3 regions of the Streptomyces sp. NPDC051219 genome follow, and region 2 is predicted to be linked to each of the others. Evidence: riboswitches for the same ligand, from Rfam matches in the RefSeq annotation. Region 2 holds a riboswitch; each other region holds the start of a gene.
What was found. A riboswitch is a leader RNA that binds a small molecule or an ion and turns the genes downstream of it on or off. The one in region 2 is predicted to bind cobalamin.
Positions count from the first base shown of each region.

Region 1: linked by a shared signal. The riboswitch ahead of AB0M62_RS03045 (cobalamin biosynthesis protein) and the one ahead of AB0M62_RS12875 (ribonucleoside-diphosphate reductase subunit alpha) in region 2 are both predicted to bind cobalamin.
Region 3: linked by a shared signal. The riboswitch ahead of AB0M62_RS22925 (energy-coupling factor ABC transporter permease) and the one ahead of AB0M62_RS12875 (ribonucleoside-diphosphate reductase subunit alpha) in region 2 are both predicted to bind cobalamin.

Region 1 covers NZ_JBFBAS010000002.1:64,555-70,791, reverse strand. Annotated here, with positions in the region: gene cobN (cobaltochelatase subunit CobN) at 1-1,633, opposite strand, end outside; gene AB0M62_RS03050 (cobyric acid synthase) at 1,630-3,225, opposite strand; gene AB0M62_RS03045 (cobalamin biosynthesis protein) at 3,222-4,181, opposite strand; cobalamin riboswitch at 4,334-4,466, opposite strand; gene AB0M62_RS03040 (hypothetical protein) at 4,652-4,882, opposite strand; gene AB0M62_RS03035 (inorganic phosphate transporter) at 4,938-6,194, opposite strand.
Region 2 covers NZ_JBFBAS010000008.1:202,784-209,020, reverse strand. Annotated here, with positions in the region: gene AB0M62_RS12890 (carbon starvation CstA family protein) at 29-2,239, shown strand; gene AB0M62_RS12885 (YbdD/YjiX family protein) at 2,236-2,451, shown strand; gene AB0M62_RS12880 (GNAT family N-acetyltransferase) at 2,604-3,101, shown strand; cobalamin riboswitch at 3,158-3,288, shown strand; gene AB0M62_RS12875 (ribonucleoside-diphosphate reductase subunit alpha) at 3,429-5,828, shown strand; gene AB0M62_RS12870 (ribonucleotide-diphosphate reductase subunit beta) at 5,828-6,237, shown strand, end outside.
Region 3 covers NZ_JBFBAS010000021.1:79,840-86,076, forward strand. Annotated here, with positions in the region: gene glyA (serine hydroxymethyltransferase) at 1-1,229, shown strand, start outside; gene AB0M62_RS22920 (L-serine ammonia-lyase) at 1,578-2,960, shown strand; cobalamin riboswitch at 3,381-3,610, shown strand; gene AB0M62_RS22925 (energy-coupling factor ABC transporter permease) at 3,639-4,337, shown strand; gene AB0M62_RS22930 (energy-coupling factor ABC transporter substrate-binding protein) at 4,337-4,789, shown strand; gene cbiQ (cobalt ECF transporter T component CbiQ) at 4,797-5,546, shown strand; gene AB0M62_RS22940 (ATP-binding cassette domain-containing protein) at 5,579-6,237, shown strand, end outside.

The DNA of each region.
Region 1 (6,237 bases), on a different contig from region 2:
ACGGGTACACCAGCGGCAGTTCGCCCAGTACGGCGTCGGGACCGCAGCCCGCCGACAGGCCGAGGCCCTTGCCCGGCAGCCACTCCAGGGTGCCGTGCTTGCCCATGTGGACGATGGCGTCGGCGCCGAAGCCGCCTTCGGACGTCGTGGACTCCAGCCAGCGGTACGCCGCCATGTAGTGGTGCGAGGGCGGCATGTCGGGGTCGTGGTAGATCGCGATCGGGTTCTCCCCGAAGCCGCGTGGCGGCTGGATCATCACGACGACGTTCCCGAACCGGAGGGACGCCAGGACGATGTCGTCACCGTCCACGTACAACTGGCCCGGCGGCTCGCCCCAGTGCTCCAGCATGCCGTCGCGCAGCCCGGGCTCCAGCTTGTCGAACCAGGCCCGGTAGTCGGCGAGCGGCACTCGCGCCGGCGCGGCGGCGAGCTGCTCCTCGGTCAGCCACTCCACGTCGTGCCCGCCGGCGTCGATGAGCCGGTGGATCAGCTCGTCGCCGTTGTCCGGGTGGCCTTCCACCGCGTAACCGGCGTCGCGCAGGGCGTCCAGCACCCGTACCGCGGACGCGGGTGTGTCGAGTCCCACCGCGTTGCCGACGCGCGAGTGCTTGGTGGGATAGGCGGTGAACACGAGCGCGAGCTTCTTCTCAGCGTTGGGCTTGTGCTTCAGCCTGGCGTGCCGTACGGCGATCCCCGCGACCCGCGAGGCGCGCTCGGGATCGGCGACGTACACCGGCACGTCGTCGGGGCCCTGCTCCTTGAAGGAGAAGGGAACCGTGATCAACCGCCCGTCGAACTCGGGGATCGCGACCTGCATCGCGGCGTCCATGGGGGAGAGAGCGGCGTCCGAGTCCTCCCAGACGGCGCGCGAGGACGTCAGGCACAGGCCCTGCAGTACGGGTACGTCGAGGTCGGCGAGCGCGCCGATGTCCCACGCCTCGTCGTCGCCGCCCGCTGAGGCGTCCGAGGCGCGCGTACCGCCCGCAGCGAGGACGGTGGCGATCAGCGTGTCGGCCCGGCCCAGCAGTTCGTACAGCCCGGCGTCGGCGCCGCGCAGTGAACCGCAGTACACGGGCAGGGCGTTGGCGCCCTTCGCCTCGATGGCGTCGCACAGGGTGTCGACGAAGGCGGTGTTCCCGGAGAGGTGGTGTGCCCGGTAGAAGAGCACGCCGACGGTCGGCCGCCCCGCTTCCAGTCCGCGCTCGCCGTGCGGCCCCCACTCGGGCATCGTCTGCGGTTCGGCGAAGCCCTGTCCGGTCAGCAGCACGGTGTCCGAAAGGAACCTGGCCAGTTCGACGAGGTTCCCCGGGCCGCCCTCGACGAGATAGCGCAGCGCCTCGGCGACCACGCCCGCGGGCACGGACGACTCGGCCATCAGCTCCGCGTCCGGTACGGTCTCGCCGCCCAGCAGCACGGTCGGAATCCCGGACGCCTTGAGGACGGCGAGCCCGTCCTCCCACGCCCGCTTCCCGCCCAGCAGCCGTACGACGGCCACCGAGGCTCCCTCGATCAGCGCGGGCAGTTCCGCCGAGACGTCGACGCGGGTCGGGTTGCCGATGCGGTACGGCGCGCCGGAGGCCCGGGCCGCCAGCAGGTCCGTATCGGCGGTGGACAGCAACAGCACGGTGCTCATGGCGCTCCAGGTGCGATGAAGGGAAGTCCTGACGGTGCGCCCGACTCGATCAGCCGCAGCAGCGCGTCCGTGTCCGCGTGTTCCTCGATCAGGTCGCCGAGGAGGTCGAGCTGCTCCTCGCGCAGCGTGCCGAAGGAGGTGTCCGGGGCCGGTAGGAAGCGGCGCCCCGCGGCGGCGGCCACCTCCCGCAGGAACGCCCGCCGGAAGCCGTCGCTCTCCAGTGCCCCGTGCCAGTGGGTGCCCCAGACGGAGCCCACCCGGCAGCCGTCCAGGCCGCGTCCCCGGTCATCGGAGACGAATGCTTCTCCGCCGAGCACGTCGGCGACTCCGTGGTGGATCTCGTACCCCTCGACGCGCTCGCCGAGCGCCTGGCCGACGGGCCGGGCGAGTGTCTTCTCGACGGCGAAACGCACCCGGACGGGCAGCAGTCCGAGCCCATTCAGGGCCCCCGCCCGCGACTCGACCTCGTCCTCGATGTGCTCCCCGAGCACCTGGTAGCCGCCGCAGATGCCGAGGACGGGCCGGCCCTCGACCGCGCGCCGCGCGATCGCGTCCGCGAGTCCGCGTTCCCGCAGCCACTCCAGCGCCCCGACGGTGCCACGCGTGCCCGGCACCACCACCAGGTCGGCGTCGAGGAGTTCCTCCGCGCGGTCCACGAACCGCACGACGACACCCGGCTCGGCGGCCAGTGCGTCGACGTCCGTGAAGTTGGACATCAGCGGCACCGCGCACACGGCGACCCGCAGCACGTCCTGGCCGACCGGCGGGGCGACGACGGACTCACGTACGGCTCCCCGCAGGGAGACGCGCAGGCCGTCCTCCTCGTCGATCCCCAGACCGTGCCGGAACGGCAGCACCCCGAAGGTCTGACGGCCGGTCAGTCCCCGGAGCATCTCCATCCCGGGCTCGAGCAGCGACACGTCGCCCCGGAACTTGTTCACCAGGTACCCGGCGATCAGCGCCTGGTCCGCCGCGCTCAGCAGGGCGGTCGTTCCGAAGAACGAGGCGAAGACGCCCCCGCGGTCGATGTCGCCCACGACGACCACCGGGAAGTTCGCCGCCCGCGCGATGCCCATGTTCACGATGTCCGTACGGCGCAGATTGATCTCGGCAGGACTGCCGGCCCCCTCACAGATCACGGCGTCATACGTGCCCCGCAGTTCCTCCAGGCACGCCGTGACGGTCCCGAGAAGTCCCTCCTGCCGACCGCCGCGCAAGGCCCCTCCGGGGGACGGCGCGCCCGGGGACGGCTCCGCCGCGGCCCCCGGCCCCCCGAAGAACCCGCGCGCGCTCATCTCACCCACCGGCTTGCCCAGCAGCACCACTTGGCTGCTGCGGTCGCTGCCGGGCTTGAGGAGTACGGGGTTCATCAGCGCGCTCGGCTCGACGCGCGCGGCCTGCGCCTGCATCGCCTGGGCGCGCCCGATCTCCGCGCCCTCGCGCGTGACGAACGAGTTCAGCGACATGTTCTGCGCCTTGAAGGGCGCGACCTTCACCCCGGTACGTACCAGCCACCGGCAGATCCCGGCCGTGACCACGCTCTTGCCGGCGTCCGACGTGGTGCCGGCAACCAGCAGTCCACCAGCGCTCATGCGGTTCCCCTCCGTCCAGAGACCAGTCGGCCGGCGATCAGCCGGACCGCGACACACGCGCCCAGGGCGATCCCGGTCACCACGCGCGACAGCTTCACCGCGCGTTCGATGTCGCCCACTCCCACCGGCCGGCCACCGCCGTTCAGCACCGGCCGGTGCTCGACGCGGCCGGCGTACGAGAGGGTCCCGCCGAGCCGTACGCCCAGGGCGCCGGCGAACGAGGCCTCCACCGGGCCGGCGTTGGGGCTCGGGTGCTTTGCCGCGTCCTGCCGCCAGGCCCGTACCGCCCCCCGGCGGTCGGGCCCGGCCAGCAGCGCGGCCGCGGCGGTCAGCCGGGAGCCCGGCCGGCCCGCCACGTCGTCGAGCCGCGCCGAGGCCCAGCCGTACCGCAGATATCGCGGCGACTTGTGCCCGACCATGGCGTCCAGGGTGTTCACGGCGCGGAACGCGAGCAGGCCGGGCACGCCCGCGACGGCTCCCCACACCAGGGCACCGACCACGGCGTCGGAGGTGTTCTCGGCGACGGACTCCACGACGGCGCGGGCGATCTGCTGCCCGTCCAGGAACTGGGGGTCGCGCCCGCAGAGATGGGGCAGCCGCTCCCGGGCGACCTCGAGGTCGCCCACCGCCAGCGCACCGCCGACGGCCCTCGCCTCGCGGCCCAGTGATGTCCCGCCCACCACGGCCCAGGTCGCCGCGGCGGTCAGCGCGGCATGGGCAACGGGACGGGAACGCAAGGCGCTTGCGGCGAGCGCGCCGGCCGCGGCCGCGCCGCCGGCGCACACCACGGCATGCAGCGAGCCCCACCCGCGGTGGTCACGCCACAGGACCTTCTCGACAGCGCTGGCAGCCCGCCCGAACGCCGCGACCGGATGTCCGCGGCGGGGATCGCCCAGGACCAGGTCGCCGATCAGGCCGGCTGTCGCGCCGTATGCGAAAACGCGATCGGCACGCATGGGTTCAGCCGGCCGATACGCCTCGGCGGGACCCCGTACTCGGAAAGACCGTCCTCGGTTGGACGGCACTCACATGGACAACTGAACCGCAGCCGGGCATGGCGAAGTCCTCACTCAGGGTCCGCGCCCTGGTTCGACGTGACCGGCGGTGAGAGTCTCCTGGCTCCCGGATCGGCAACTCCCCCGGCCTTCCAGCCCTTACGCAGCGGCCGTGACTTCCGGTGTGGGGGAGTGCTCCCCGGTGACAGTGGCGGGACCGCGCCGGATTCGCACCGGACTTCCTCTCCTGCCGCCGTTTGGCTCCGGAAGTCCACCACGGCCTGCGAACGCCCGTCAACTCGCCGTTGACCTGCGGCGGGACAGTGTGCGAAGACCCACACCGGCGGGAACGCGAACGCCCCCGGCAGGAGTCCTCGGGGGGACCCTGCCGGGGGCGTCCGGATGCCCGGTTCGTCCGGATGCCGGTTCGGTCAGACGACGATCAGATAGATCCCGTAGGCCACGGCCGCCGCGCAGAGTGCGAAGCAGGCGTACGCGCCCGTGCGGGCCATGGCCACGGAGCCGGCGGAGCCTCCCTGTGCGGTGGCGGACTCCTGCTTCGAGAGGCCCACGATGCCGAGGGTGAACAGGCCCACCAGGACCACGGTGGCTGTGAGGCTGACTCCGAAGACGGAGCCGAGAGCTGCCCAGTCGATCTTCATACTGCTGATTCCTTCAGTCGTCGAGCGCGTCGGGCGCCGAGCGCGGCCGGCCCCGTCAGACGGTCGCGGGCTGCGGAGGTTCGGGGGCCGCGGGCACCGGGCCCGGGATGGTGGCCTTCAGTTCGCCGGTGGCGCCGGCGGTGACGCCCGCCGGAGGCGGGGTGACGGCGGCGATGGCGGTGGTCACGACACCCGCGGGCTCGCCGTCCACGCCGGTCTCGTTGACGTTGGTGTGGTCGACGACCTGACGGCGGGAGATGAGCCAGATCGCGAGGCAGGAGCTGACGAGGAAGACCGCGACGGCGGCGACCCCCCAGTCACCCTGCTTGGTCACGAACTCGGCGCCGGCCGCGACGAGACCCGCCGCCGGCAGGGTCAGGCCCCAGGCGATGAACATGCGGGTCGCGGTGGACCAGCGGACCACACCGCCCTTTCGCCCGAGACCGGAGCCCATCACCGCGCCGGAGCACGAGTGGGTGGTGGAGAGCGAGAAGCCGAGGTTCGAGGAGGCCAGGATGACGCTCGCCGCGCTGGTCTGGGCGGCGAAGCCCTGCTGCGGCTGGAGGTCGGTGAGGCCCTTGCCCATGGTGCGGATGATGCGCCAGCCGCCGAGGTAGGTGCCGAGCGCGATCGCGAGACCGGCCGAGAGGATGACCCACATGGGCGGGTTCGAGCCGGGGGCGAGGGCGCCGCCGGTGACCAGGGCCAGCGTGATGATGCCCATGGTCTTCTGCGCGTCGTTGGTGCCGTGGGCCAGCGAGACGAGGCCGGCGGAGCCGATCTGGCCGATGCGGTAGCCCTTGGCCGATGCCTTCTCGTCGGTCTTGCTGCTCAGCTTGTAGGTGAGGCGCGTGGCGAGCATCGCGGCGATACCGGCCACGAGCGGCGCGGCGATCGCGGGGAGCAGCACCTTGGTGACGACGACGTCGCCGTTGACCCCGCCGAAGCCGACCGATGCGACCGTGGCGCCGATCAGACCGCCCATGAGGGCGTGCGAGGAGCTGGACGGCAGTCCGACCAGCCAGGTCAGCAGATTCCACAGGATGGCGCCGACGAGCGCCGCGAAAATGACTTCGGGCCTGATGCCTTCTTCGTTGACGAGTCCGCTGGAGATCGTCTTGGCGACCTCCACCGAAAGAAACGCGCCGACGAGGTTGAGCACGGCGGACATGGCCACCGCCGTCTTGGGCTTGAGAGCGCCGGTCGAGATGGTCGTCGCCATCGCGTTGGCTGTGTCGTGGAAACCGTTCGTGAAATCGAACACGAGAGCGGTGACGATCACGATCCCGAGGAGAAGCGTGATGTGTTCCATTTACCCAGGCTTCTGTTTGACGTCAGTGGCTCGGCGAACGTAG
Region 2 (6,237 bases):
CAGGTGATCAGCGAGGGGACGGAACACCATGCCAGAGTCGGCATCACCCACAACCGCTCAACGCGGACTTACCCCGAAGTCGATCGCTGTCTGGTCACTCGTCGCCCTCGTGGGCGCGATCGGCTGGGCCGTGCTCGCGCTCTCCCGCGGCGAGGACGTCTCCGCCGCCTGGATGCTCGCGGCCGCGCTGGGCTCGTACGCGATCGCGTACCGCTTCTATTCCCGCTTCATCGCCAACCGCGTACTGAAGGTCGACAAAACGCGGGCCACCCCCGCGGAACGTCTTGACAACGGTGTCGACTTCCATCCCACCGACCGTCGTGTGCTCTTCGGGCATCACTTCGCGGCGGTCGCGGGCGCGGGTCCGCTGGTCGGCCCCGTCCTCGCCGCGCAGATGGGCTACCTGCCCGGCACGATCTGGATCGTCGCGGGCGTCATCTTCGCCGGCGCGGTCCAGGACATGGTGACGCTCTTCTTCTCGACGCGCCGCAACGGCCGCTCTCTCGGCCAGATGGCCCGCGACGAGATAGGGCCCTTCGGGGGCGCGGCCGCGCTGGTCGCCGTCTTCGCCATCATGATCATCCTGCTCGCCGTGCTGGCGCTGGTCATCGTCAACGCCCTGGCCGACTCGCCGTGGGGCGTGTTCTCCATCGGCATGACCATCCCGATCGCCCTCTTCATGGGCGTCTATCTGCGCATACTGCGGCCGGGCAAGGTCACCGAGGTCTCCGTCGTCGGCGTGGCGCTGCTGCTGCTTGCCATCGTCGCGGGCGGCTGGGTCGCCGATTCGTCGCTCGCCGACTTCTTCACGCTGGAGAAGGGCACGCTCGTCATCTGGATGATCGTGTACGGCTTCCTGGCCTCCGTACTGCCCGTCTGGATACTGCTCGCGCCGCGCGACTACCTCTCCACCTTCATGAAGGTCGGCACCATCGTGCTGCTCGCGCTGGGCGTCGTGATCGCCCTGCCGACCCTGAAGATGGACGCCGTCACCGAGTTCGCGAGCCGCGGGGACGGACCGGTCTTCGCCGGCTCGATGTTCCCCTTCGTCTTCATCACCATCGCGTGCGGTGCGCTCTCCGGCTTCCACTCCCTGGTCTCCTCGGGCACCACGCCGAAGATGGTCCAGAAGGAGACCCAGATCCGGATGATCGGCTACGGGGCCATGCTGACCGAGTCGTTCGTCGCCATCATGGCGATGATCACGGCCTGCATCATCGACCCCGGCCTGTACTTCGCCATCAACTCCCCCGCGGGCGTCGTCGGCACGACCGTCGAGTCCGCCTCCCAGGCGGTGGCGAACCTCGGATTCACCATTTCTCCCGAGCAGCTGGCGAAGGCGGCCGCCGACGTCGACGAAGCCAGCCTGCTGTCGCGGACCGGTGGTGCGCCGACCTTCGCGCTCGGTATGTCGGAGATCTTCTCCGCCGTGATCGGCGGCACCGCGCTGAAGGCCTTCTGGTACCACTTCGCGATCATGTTCGAGGCGCTGTTCATCCTCACCACCGTGGACGCGGGGACGCGCGTCGGGCGCTTCATGCTCCAGGACATGCTGGGCAACGTCTACAAGCCGTTCCGCCAGGTCAGCTGGAAGCCGGGCGTCTGGTTCGCCAGCGCGGTCGTCGTCGGCGGCTGGGGCTACTTCCTGTGGGTCGGCGTACACGACCCGCTGGGCGGAATCAACCAGCTCTTCCCGCTATTCGGTATCGCCAACCAGCTGCTCGCCGCCGTGGCGCTCGCCGTGTGCACCACGCTCCTGGTCAAGTCCGGGCGGCTGAAGTGGGCGTGGGTCACTGCTGTCCCGCTCGCCTGGGACGTCGCGGTCACGCTCACGGCGAGCTGGCAGAAGATCTTCTCGGACGACACCAAGCTCGGCTTCTTCGCACAGCGCGAGAAGTACCAGGCGGGCATCGACGCCGACAAGGTGCTGCCGCCCGCCAAGTCGATGGACGACATGCACACCATCGTCACCAATGCCACGGTCGACGGCGTGCTGTCGGCGCTCTTCGCGGTCCTCATCATCGTGGTCATCGCCGACGCAGCGCGGGTCTGCTTCCGGGCCATCAGCAATCCGGAGGGCGTCCGGCTCGCCGAGGTCCCGTACACCGAGTCCAAGCTGCTCGCGCCGGCGAGCATGCTGGCCACCAAGGAGGAGAAGGCCGAGTTCGCCGCGGCCGGACTGGGCCCGGACGGCGGTGTCCGCAAGGACACCGTCCCGGCAGGGACCGGCCCGGCATGATCCGGCGGGCCTCCGCGACGAGGGTCCGGCGGGTGGTGGACCGGGTCCGCTGGTTCGTGCGCGAGCTGTCGGGCGAGGCGGTGTACGACAAGTACGTCGCCCACGCCCGGGCCTGCAACCCGGACGCCGAGGTGATGACGCGGCGCGAGTTCGAGCGCAGCCGCACGGACGCGCGGGAGGCCGATCCACGGGACGGGTTCCGCTGCTGCTGAGCCTCCGGAACGGCCCGACGGGCCGTCGCAGCCCCTCCTGGGGGCATGCGGCGGCCCGTTGCCGTATCCCCGGACCCCGGCCGGCGTATCCCTGCTGCCCGGGACCCTGCTGCCGGACCCCTGCTGTCCAACCCCTGCGGCACACTTCGAACATGGACATCGCGATCAGGCGGGCCACGCCCGAGGAGTACGAGCAGCTGGGTGAGATCACCGCCCAGGCGTATCTGGGGGACGGACTGCTGGACTCCGGGAAGGACGACGACTACATCCACCTCCTGCGGGACGTGGCCCGGCGCGCGGCCGCCGCGGAGGTGCTCGTCGCGGTGCAGGACGGGGAGCCGCTGGGCAGTGTGACGTTCGCGCCGCCCGGCAGCGCGTGGGCCGACATCGCGCGGGACGGCGAGGCGGAGTTCCGGATGCTGGCGGTCGCCCGGGAGGGGCGGGGGCGCGGCGCGGGGGAGGCTCTTGTGCGGGCGTGCATCGAGCGGGCGCGGGCCCTGGACGGCGTCGAGCGGCTCGTGCTGTCCACCCAGCCCAGCATGCGCGGAGCCCACCGGATCTACGAACGGACGGGCTTCACGCGCACTCCGGAGCGGGACTGGAAGCCGATACCGGGCATCTCGCTCCTTACCTACGAGTTGGAGCTGTAGCGACCTACGACCGACCCACGACACAACATGTGGGGGGTGCCGCAACGCCCGCCCCCCACATGTATGCTCATGCTCGCTGTCGCCGCAGGGGAATCCGGTGAAAATCCGGAACTGTCCCGCAACGGTGCATTGGTGCGCTTTCACGCACCCAGGAGTCCGAACACCTGCCGACGGCGCGTCCGGTTCGACCGATCCGGACGCCGATACGTCCGGGCCTCGCGGATAGGCCGGTGGACGCTGCGTGGCGTGCTGCCCTGTGCCGGTTGCACACGCCCGAAGCGCCCCCGCTTCCCTGTGGCCCCGAGCCGAGCGAGGGAGAGCACCCCCGTGACCATCGCGCCAGCCGGTCCTGCTTCAGCACAGGTTGCCGACGGACCGGGGACCGCACTGCTGCGGACCCTGACCGACCTCACCGCCGACCTGCCGGACGCCGACCCCGGCAGGGTCGCCGCGGCCGCGCTCCGCGGCCGCAACGCGAGGTCGGACGAGGCCGAGCTGCGGGGCCTGGCCACCGAGGCGGCCGCGGGTCTCATCTCCGAGGACCCGGCCTACTCGCGGCTCGCCGCGCGGCTGCTGACCCTCGCGATCGCGGACGAGGCGGCGGGCCAGGGGGCGGTGTCGTTCTCCGCTTCCGTCTCGGTGGGCCACCGGGAGGGCCTGATCGCCGACCGTACGGCCGAGTTCGTCCTTACGCACGCGGAGCGGCTGGACACGCTGGTCGACATGTCGGTCGCCGACGGGGCGAACGACCGCTTCGGCTACTTCGGTCTCCGGACGCTGCACAGCCGCTACCTGCTGCGCCACCCGATCACCCGTCAGGTGATCGAGACGCCCCAGCACTTCATGCTGCGGGTGGCCTCGGGCCTGGCCGAGGACGCCGGCCCGCGCGCGGTCGACGAGGTCGCCGCTCTCTACCGGCTGATGAGCCGCCTGGACTACCTCCCCTCCTCCCCCACCCTCTTCAACTCGGGCACCCGCCACCCGCAGATGTCCTCCTGCTATCTGCTGGACTCGCCGCTGGACGAGCTCGACTCGATCTACGACCGCTATCACCAGGTCGCGCGGCTCTCGAAGCACGCGGGCGGCATCGGACTGTCGTACTCCCGTATCCGCTCCCGCGGTTCGCTGATCTGCGGCACGAACGGCCACTCCAACGGCATCGTCCCGTTCCTGCGCACGCTCGACTCGTCGGTCGCGGCGGTCAACCAGGGCGGCCGGCGCAAGGGCGCGGCCTGCGTCTACCTGGAGACGTGGCACGCGGACATCGAGGAGTTTCTGGAGCTGCGCGACAACACCGGCGAGGAAGCCCGCCGTACGCACAACCTCAACCTCGCGCACTGGATCCCGGACGAGTTCATGCGCCGCGTCGAGGCCGACGCCGACTGGTCGCTGTTCTCGCCGGCCGATGTGCCCGCACTGGTCGACCTGTGGGGCGACGAGTTCGACCGCGCCTACCGCAAGGCGGAAGACGACGGCCTGGCCCGCACCACCGTCCCGGCCCGCCAGCTGTACGGCCGGATGATGCGTACCCTCGCCCAGACCGGCAACGGGTGGATGACCTTCAAGGACGCCTCGAACCGCACGGCCAACCAGACCGCCGAGCCCGGCAAGGTCGTCCACTCCTCGAACCTCTGCACCGAGATCCTGGAGGTGACGGACGACGGCGAGACCGCGGTCTGCAACCTGGGCTCGGTCAACCTCGGCGCGTTCGTCCTCGGTGACGTCCGCGACGGGGAGGATGCGATCGACTGGGAGCGGCTGGACGAGACCGTCCGTACCGCCGTGACCTTCCTCGACCGGGTCGTCGACATCAACTTCTACCCGACCGAGCAGGCCGGCCGCTCCAACGCCAAGTGGCGCCCGGTGGGCCTGGGGGCGATGGGCCTGCAGGACGTCTTCTTCAAGCTGCGCCTGCCGTTCGACTCCGCGGAGGCGCAGACGCTCTCCACGAAGATCGCCGAGCGCATCATGCTCGCCGCGTACGAGGCGTCCTGCGACCTCGCCGAGCGCAACGGCCCGCTCCCGGCCTGGTCCCAGACCCGATCCGCCCGCGGTGTGCTGCACCCCGACCACTATGGCGTCGAGGTCAGCTGGCCGGAGCGCTGGGCCGCGCTGCGCACTCGTATCGCTTCCACGGGCATGCGCAACTCCCTCCTGCTCGCCATCGCGCCGACCGCGACCATCGCGTCGATCGCCGGCGTGTACGAGTGCATCGAGCCGCAGGTCTCCAACCTCTTCAAGCGCGAGACGCTCAGCGGCGAGTTCCTCCAGGTGAACGCCTACCTGGTGAACGACCTGAAGAAGCACGGCATCTGGGACGCCCGGACCCGCGAGGCGCTGCGCGACTCCAACGGCTCGATCGAGGGTCTGAACTGGATCCCCCAGGAGATCCGAGCCCTCTACCGGACCGCGTGGGAGCTGCCGCAGCGCGCGCTGATCGACATGGCCGCGGCCCGTACCCCCTATCTCGACCAGAGCCAGTCGCTCAACCTCTTCATGGCCTCGCCCACCATCGGCAAGCTCAGCTCGATGTACGCGTACGCCTGGAAGAGGGGCCTGAAGACGACGTACTACCTGCGCTCCCGCCCGGCGACCCGCATCGCCCGAGCGGCCGGCGCGGCGGCGACCGGCGCGGCCACCGTCCCCGTCCAGCAGGTCGCCTCGCCCGATGCCGAGGCCATCGCCTGCTCCCTGGAGAACCCCGAGTCCTGCGAGGCATGCCAGTAATGAGCTCCACCCCCGCCAAGGCCGAGAAGAACCTTCTCGACCCGGGCTTCGAACTGACCCTGCGCCCCATGCGCTACCCCGACTTCTACGAGCGCTACCGGGACGCGATCAAGAACACCTGGACGGTGGAGGAGGTCGATCTCCACTCCGACGTGGCCGATCTCGCCAAGCTCTCCCCGGCCGAGCAGCACATGATCGGCCGCCTGGTCGCCTTCTTCGCGACGGGCGACTCGATCGTCTCCAACAACCTGGTGCTCACGCTCTACAAGCACATCAACTCGCCCGAGGCGCGGCTGTATCTCTCCCGCCAGCTCTTCGAGGAGGCCGTGCACGTCCAGTTCTATCTGACGCTGCTGGACACCTACCTCCCGGATCCGGACGACCGGGCGGCCGCCTTCGACGCGGTGGA
Region 3 (6,237 bases), on a different contig from region 2:
TGGACCCGGACGTCGCCGCTGCTGTCGACGCCGAGCTCCACCGCCAGCAGTCCACCCTCGAGATGATCGCCTCGGAGAACTTCGCTCCGGTCGCGGTCATGGAGGCGCAGGGCTCGGTTCTCACCAACAAGTACGCCGAGGGCTACCCGGGCCGCCGCTACTACGGCGGCTGCGAGCACGTCGACGTGGTCGAGCAGATCGCGATCGACCGCATCAAGGCGCTGTTCGGCGCCGAGCACGCCAACGTCCAGCCGCACTCGGGCGCCCAGGCCAACGCGGCGGCGATGTTCGCGCTGCTGAAGCCGGGCGACACGATCATGGGTCTGAACCTCGCCCACGGCGGGCACCTGACCCACGGCATGAAGATCAACTTCTCCGGCAAGCTCTACAACGTGGTCCCGTACCACGTCGACGACGAGACCGGCCAGGTCGACATGGGCGAGGTCGAGCGCCTGGCCAAGGAGTCCCGGCCGCAGCTGATCGTCGCCGGCTGGTCCGCCTACCCGCGCCAGCTGGACTTCGCGGCGTTCCGCCGGATCGCCGACGAGGTCGGCGCGTACCTGATGGTGGACATGGCCCACTTCGCCGGCCTGGTGGCCGCGGGCCTGCACCCGAACCCGGTGCCGCACGCCCACGTCGTCACCACCACCACCCACAAGACCCTCGGTGGTCCGCGCGGCGGTGTGATCCTCTCCACGCAGGAGCTGGCGAAGAAGATCAACTCCGCCGTGTTCCCCGGCCAGCAGGGCGGGCCCCTGGAGCACGTCATCGCGGCGAAGGCGGTCTCCTTCAAGGTCGCCGCGTCCGAGGAGTTCAAGGAGCGCCAGCAGCGCACCCTCGAGGGCGCCCGCATCCTCGCCGAGCGCCTGGTGCAGCCCGACGTCACCGAGCACGGCGTGTCCGTCCTCACCGGCGGTACGGACGTCCACCTGGTCCTCGTCGACCTGCGGAACTCCGAGCTCGACGGCCAGCAGGCCGAGGACCGGCTCCACGAGCTGGGCATCACGGTCAACCGGAACGCCATCCCGAACGACCCCCGGCCGCCGATGGTCACCTCGGGTCTGCGCATCGGTACGCCGGCACTGGCCACGCGCGGTTTCGGCGCCGACGACTTCACCGAGGTCGCCGACATCATCGCCGAGGCGCTGAAGCCGTCGTACGACAGTGAGTCGCTGAAGGCCAGGGTCTCCGCCCTCGCCGCGAAGCACCCGCTGTACCCGTCGCTGTGAACTGGTGACATTGCTCGCCCCCGTCGGCTTGAGCTCCGTACGAGCCTGACCCGTACGAGCCCGTTGATCGTGACGGATTCACCGTAGGGCGGCGACGTGATGGCCCGGCCTGAGTTGTCCACAGGCCGGGCCATTCGTACGACTGGACGACCCGGGCCCGACCGGCCCGGTCCGCGATCACGACCAGGATTCGGACACGCGCGCGGATCGGGACCCCGACCGCACCGGACCGGTCCCTGCCCGACACCCGGCCGAGGCGTTTCTGTCATCCGCTCGCGTTAGGCTCGACTTCTACAAACACTCCTTACCCGAACCTCCCACCACGAGCAGACAAGGGAGTCCGCCACCGTGGCCATCTCCGTCTTCGACCTCTTCTCCATCGGCATCGGCCCGTCCTCTTCGCACACGGTCGGCCCGATGCGGGCGGCACGGATGTTCGTCGGCCGCCTCAAGAAGGACGGCCTGCTCGCGCAGACCGCCTCGGTCCGGGCGGAGCTCTTCGGCTCACTGGGTGCCACGGGGCACGGTCACGGCACGCCCAAGGCCGTGCTGCTGGGCCTGGAGGGCCACTCGCCCCGGACGGTGGACGTCGAGACGGCGGACGACGAGATCGAGCGCATCCGGCAGACCGGGCGGCTCCGCCTGCTGGGCGCCGAGATAGGCGCGACCCACGAGATCGAGTTCGACGAGCCGAACCAGCTGATCCTGCACCGCCGGCGCTCCCTGCCGTACCACGCGAACGGCATGACCCTCTTCGCGTACGACGCCTCGGGCACCCCGCTGCTGGAGAAGACGTACTACTCCGTGGGGGGCGGCTTCGTCGTCGACGAGGACGCGGTGGGCGAGGACCGGATCAAGCTCGACGACACCGTGCTGAAGTACCCCTTCCGCACCGGCGACGAACTGCTGCGCCTCTCCCGCGAAACCGGCCTGTCCATCTCCTCGATGATGCTGGAGAACGAGAAGGCCTGGCGCACCGAGGAGGAGATCCGGGAGGGACTCCTGGAGATCTGGCGCGTCATGCAGTCCTGCGTCTCGCGTGGTATGGCCCGCGAGGGGATCCTGCCGGGCGGGCTGAAGGTCCGCCGCCGCGCGGCGAACTCGGCGCGGCAGCTGCGCGCCGAGGGCGACCAGAAGGCGCACGCGATGGAGTGGGTGACCCTCTACGCGATGGCGGTCAACGAGGAGAACGCGGCGGGCGGCCGCGTGGTGACCGCTCCCACCAACGGAGCGGCCGGCATCATCCCGGCCGTCCTGCACTACTTCATGAACTTCGTGCCCGGAGCCGATGAGGACGGCATCGTCCGCTTCCTGCTCGCCGCCGGCGCGGTCGGCATGCTCTTCAAGGAGAACGCCTCCATCTCCGGCGCCGAGGTCGGCTGCCAGGGCGAGGTCGGGTCCGCCTGCTCGATGGCGGCAGGCGCGCTCGCCGAGGTCCTGGGCGGCACTCCGGAGCAGGTCGAGAACGCCGCCGAGATCGGCATGGAGCACAACCTGGGCCTGACCTGCGACCCGGTCGGCGGCCTGGTGCAGATCCCCTGCATCGAGCGCAACGGCATGGCGGCGGTCAAGGCCGTCACGGCGGCCAAGATGGCGATGCGCGGCGACGGCAGCCACAAGGTGTCTCTCGACAAGGTCATCAAGACCATGAAGGAGACCGGCGCGGACATGAAGGTCAAGTACAAGGAGACGGCGCGCGGAGGGCTCGCGGTCAACGTCATCGAGTGCTGAGAAAACCACCCTTGCTCAGCGGTTTCCCGTCTCGCGGCTTTGTCCCGGACTCGCCCGTCGGCAAGGCGGACCGTCCCTGAAAGCCGTGTGAAACGCTGACCAGCAGGGGTCTCGGCGGCAGAGGTGAGGCCCCCTGCCTCGATCCCAGGCGGCAGAACAGGCCCGGGAAACCCTGATCGGTGGACGTCGCGCCCGCCGGTAACCGGCTGAGGCGCGATTGCCGCGCTCGTCTCGTGTGTTCCTCAGGGGCGTCTTCCTCTTCGAGCCTCCCGCGTGTGGCTCCGGCGAGCGGGACCGAGGCCGCCGCCCCCCTTCCCTCGTCCCCGTTACGGGCCTCGCCGGCCGACGCCGGTCCCTCCCCCGTCGCAGGCGCCCTGGTCGTGCGCCCGTGCGCGGGTTGTCGCGGATCGTCACCGCGCACTAGGGTCACAGGGCCTTGGTGTTCGGGAAACCGGTGCAGTACCGGTGCGGCCCTCGCCACTGTGATCGGGTAGTCCGACTCCACCCTCCGGGGAGCCACTGGACCGCCGCGGGAGACCGCGGAGTCCGGGAAGGCGGAGTCCGGGCGGCAATCCAGCCAGTCTGGGGAACGTGCGACATCCCCAGAACCCCCGTCAGCCAGGAGACCGGCCAGGGCGCGTGTCCATCCACGAGGTGCTGGAGAGGGTCTACCCAACCATGCATATAGCCGAGGGGTTTCTGCCCCCGCTGCACGCGGTCGCCTGGGGCGCCGCGTCAGCTCCATTCGTCATCCACGGGGTCAAGGCGCTGAGCCGTGAGGTCAGGGCCAACCCCGAGAGCACACTGTTGCTCGGCGCCTCCGGTGCCTTCACCTTCGTCCTGTCTGCGCTCAAGCTTCCTTCCGTGACGGGAAGTTGTTCCCACCCCACTGGTACCGGGCTGGGGGCCATTCTGTTCAGACCGCCGATCATGGCAGTCCTCGGCACCATCACCCTCTTGTTCCAGGCGCTGTTGCTGGCTCACGGCGGGCTCACCACCCTGGGTGCCAACGTCTTCTCGATGGCCGTCGCCGGACCGTGGGCGGGATACGGCGTGTACCGGCTGCTGCGGCACTTCGAAGTGCCCCTGATGGTCAGCGTGTGCTTCGGCGCCTTCGTGGCCGACCTGAGCACGTACTGCGTCACCAGCGTGCAGCTGGCGCTCGCGTTCCCCGACCCGGCGACCGGAATTCCCGGGGCGCTGGCCAAGTTCGGCGGGATCTTCGCCGTCACCCAGATCCCCCTGGCGGTCAGCGAGGGTCTGCTGACCGTGCTGGTGATGCGGCTGCTGATGCAGTCCAGCAAGGGCGAGCTGACGCGGCTCGGTGTACTCCTCAAGGGCGCGCAGCCGGGGCAGAAGAAGGGGGCCGTGGCCTGATGAGCCGTAACGCAAAGATCAACTCACTGCTTCTGCTCATCGTGGCCGCACTCGCCGTACTGCCGCTCGCACTCGGGCTCGGGGACGGCAAGGAGGAACCGTTCTCCGGGGCCGACGGGCAGGCGGAGGCCGCGATCAACGAGATCCAGCCGGATTACGAGCCGTGGTTCACCCCGCTGTACGAGCCTCCGTCCGGCGAGATCGAGTCGGCGCTGTTCTCGTTGCAGGCGGCGCTCGGCGCGGGCGTGCTGGCCTACTACTTCGGGCTTCGCAGGGGCCGCAGGCAGGGCGAGGCCCGCGCGGCGACAGCGGCACCCCCCGCCGGGACACAGGCCGCGTCTCCACAGGCAGCGCCCGCACCGGCAGCGTCCGCACCGACCGCATCCGCACCGACCGCAGCGGCGTCCGGGGGGCCGGGCGAGCAGCGCGGGTCCGGCGCACCGCTGCCGTAGCCGGCGGATGCTGCCCATCGACGCGGCGGCGCACAGCAGTCGCTGGCGCCGCCGCCACCCCGTGGAGAAGGCCGTCCTGGGGCTCGGACTGACCGTCTCGGCGGTTTGTCTGCCGCCCTGGCCGGGGGCGGTACTGGTCGCGGGCGCCACGCTCGGCGTGCTGCTCGGCCCGGCCGGGGTCGCCCCCCGTCAACTGTGGCGGGCGTACCGCATTCCGCTCGGGTTCTGCGTCACCGGCGCGGTACCGCTGCTGTTCCAGGTGGGCGGCGTCGACGGCTTCGTGACGCTCGCACCGGACGGCGCGGTACACGCGGGGCAGCTGCTGTTGCGGACTTCGGCGGCCTCGCTGGGGGTGCTGCTGTTCGCCTTCACCACGCCTGTCTCCGATGTCCTGCCGCGGCTGGTGCGGGCGGGTGTCCCCGCGCCCGTGGTGGACGTCGCCCTGGTGATGTACCGGATCAGCTTCCTGCTGCTGGACGCCGTCACCCGGATCCGGCAGGCGCAGGCGGCCCGGCTGGGGCACACCACCCGGGCGGCCACCTGGCGTTCGCTCGCCGGCCTCGGCGCGACGGCCTTCGTAAGGGCCTTCGACCGCGCGGAGCGCCTGCAGTCGGGTCTGGCGGGCCGCGGCTACGACGGCACCCTGCGCGTCCTGGTCCCGCAGGCGGTGCTCTCCTGGCGGTTCCTCGCCGCGAGCGGCGCGCTGCTCGTGGGTGTCACCGCCCTCACCCTCGTACTCGAAAGGCTTCTCCCGTGACAGCAGCGACCTCAGACTCCGGAGGGGCAGCCGTGTCCGCGCGGCACGTCGTGGAGCTCGTCGCGGCGAGCTACGCGTACCAGGACGGCCCGGCCGTGCTCGACGGTGTGAGCTTCGGTATCCCGCCGGGGCGATCGCTCGCCGTCCTCGGCCGCAACGGAAGTGGCAAGACCACGCTGCTGCGACTGCTCAGCGGCGGTCTGCGGTGCGGGTCGGGAGAACTGCGGCTGGAGGGCGAGCCCGTGGCGTACGACCGCGCCGGACTGACCGGGCTGCGGACGACCGTACAACTGGTGGTGCAGGACCCGGACGACCAGCTCTTCGCCGCCTCGGTCGGCCAGGACGTCTCGTTCGGCCCGATGAACCTGGGCCTGCCGGAGGCCGAGGTCCGGGACCGGGTCGCGGAGGCGCTGGAGGCCCTGGACATCGTGGCTCTGCGGGACCGGCCGACGCATCTGCTGTCGTACGGGCAGCGCAAGCGGGCCGCGATCGCGGGTGCCGTGGCGATGAGGCCGCGGGTGCTGATCCTCGACGAGCCCACGGCCGGCCTCGACCCGCACGGCCAGGAACGGCTGCTGGCGGTCCTTGGGCGGCTGCGCGACTTCGGTACCACCGTCGTCATGGCCACGCACGATGTGGACCTCGCGCTGCGCTGGGCCGACGACGCCGCAGTCCTCGCGCCGGACGGGCT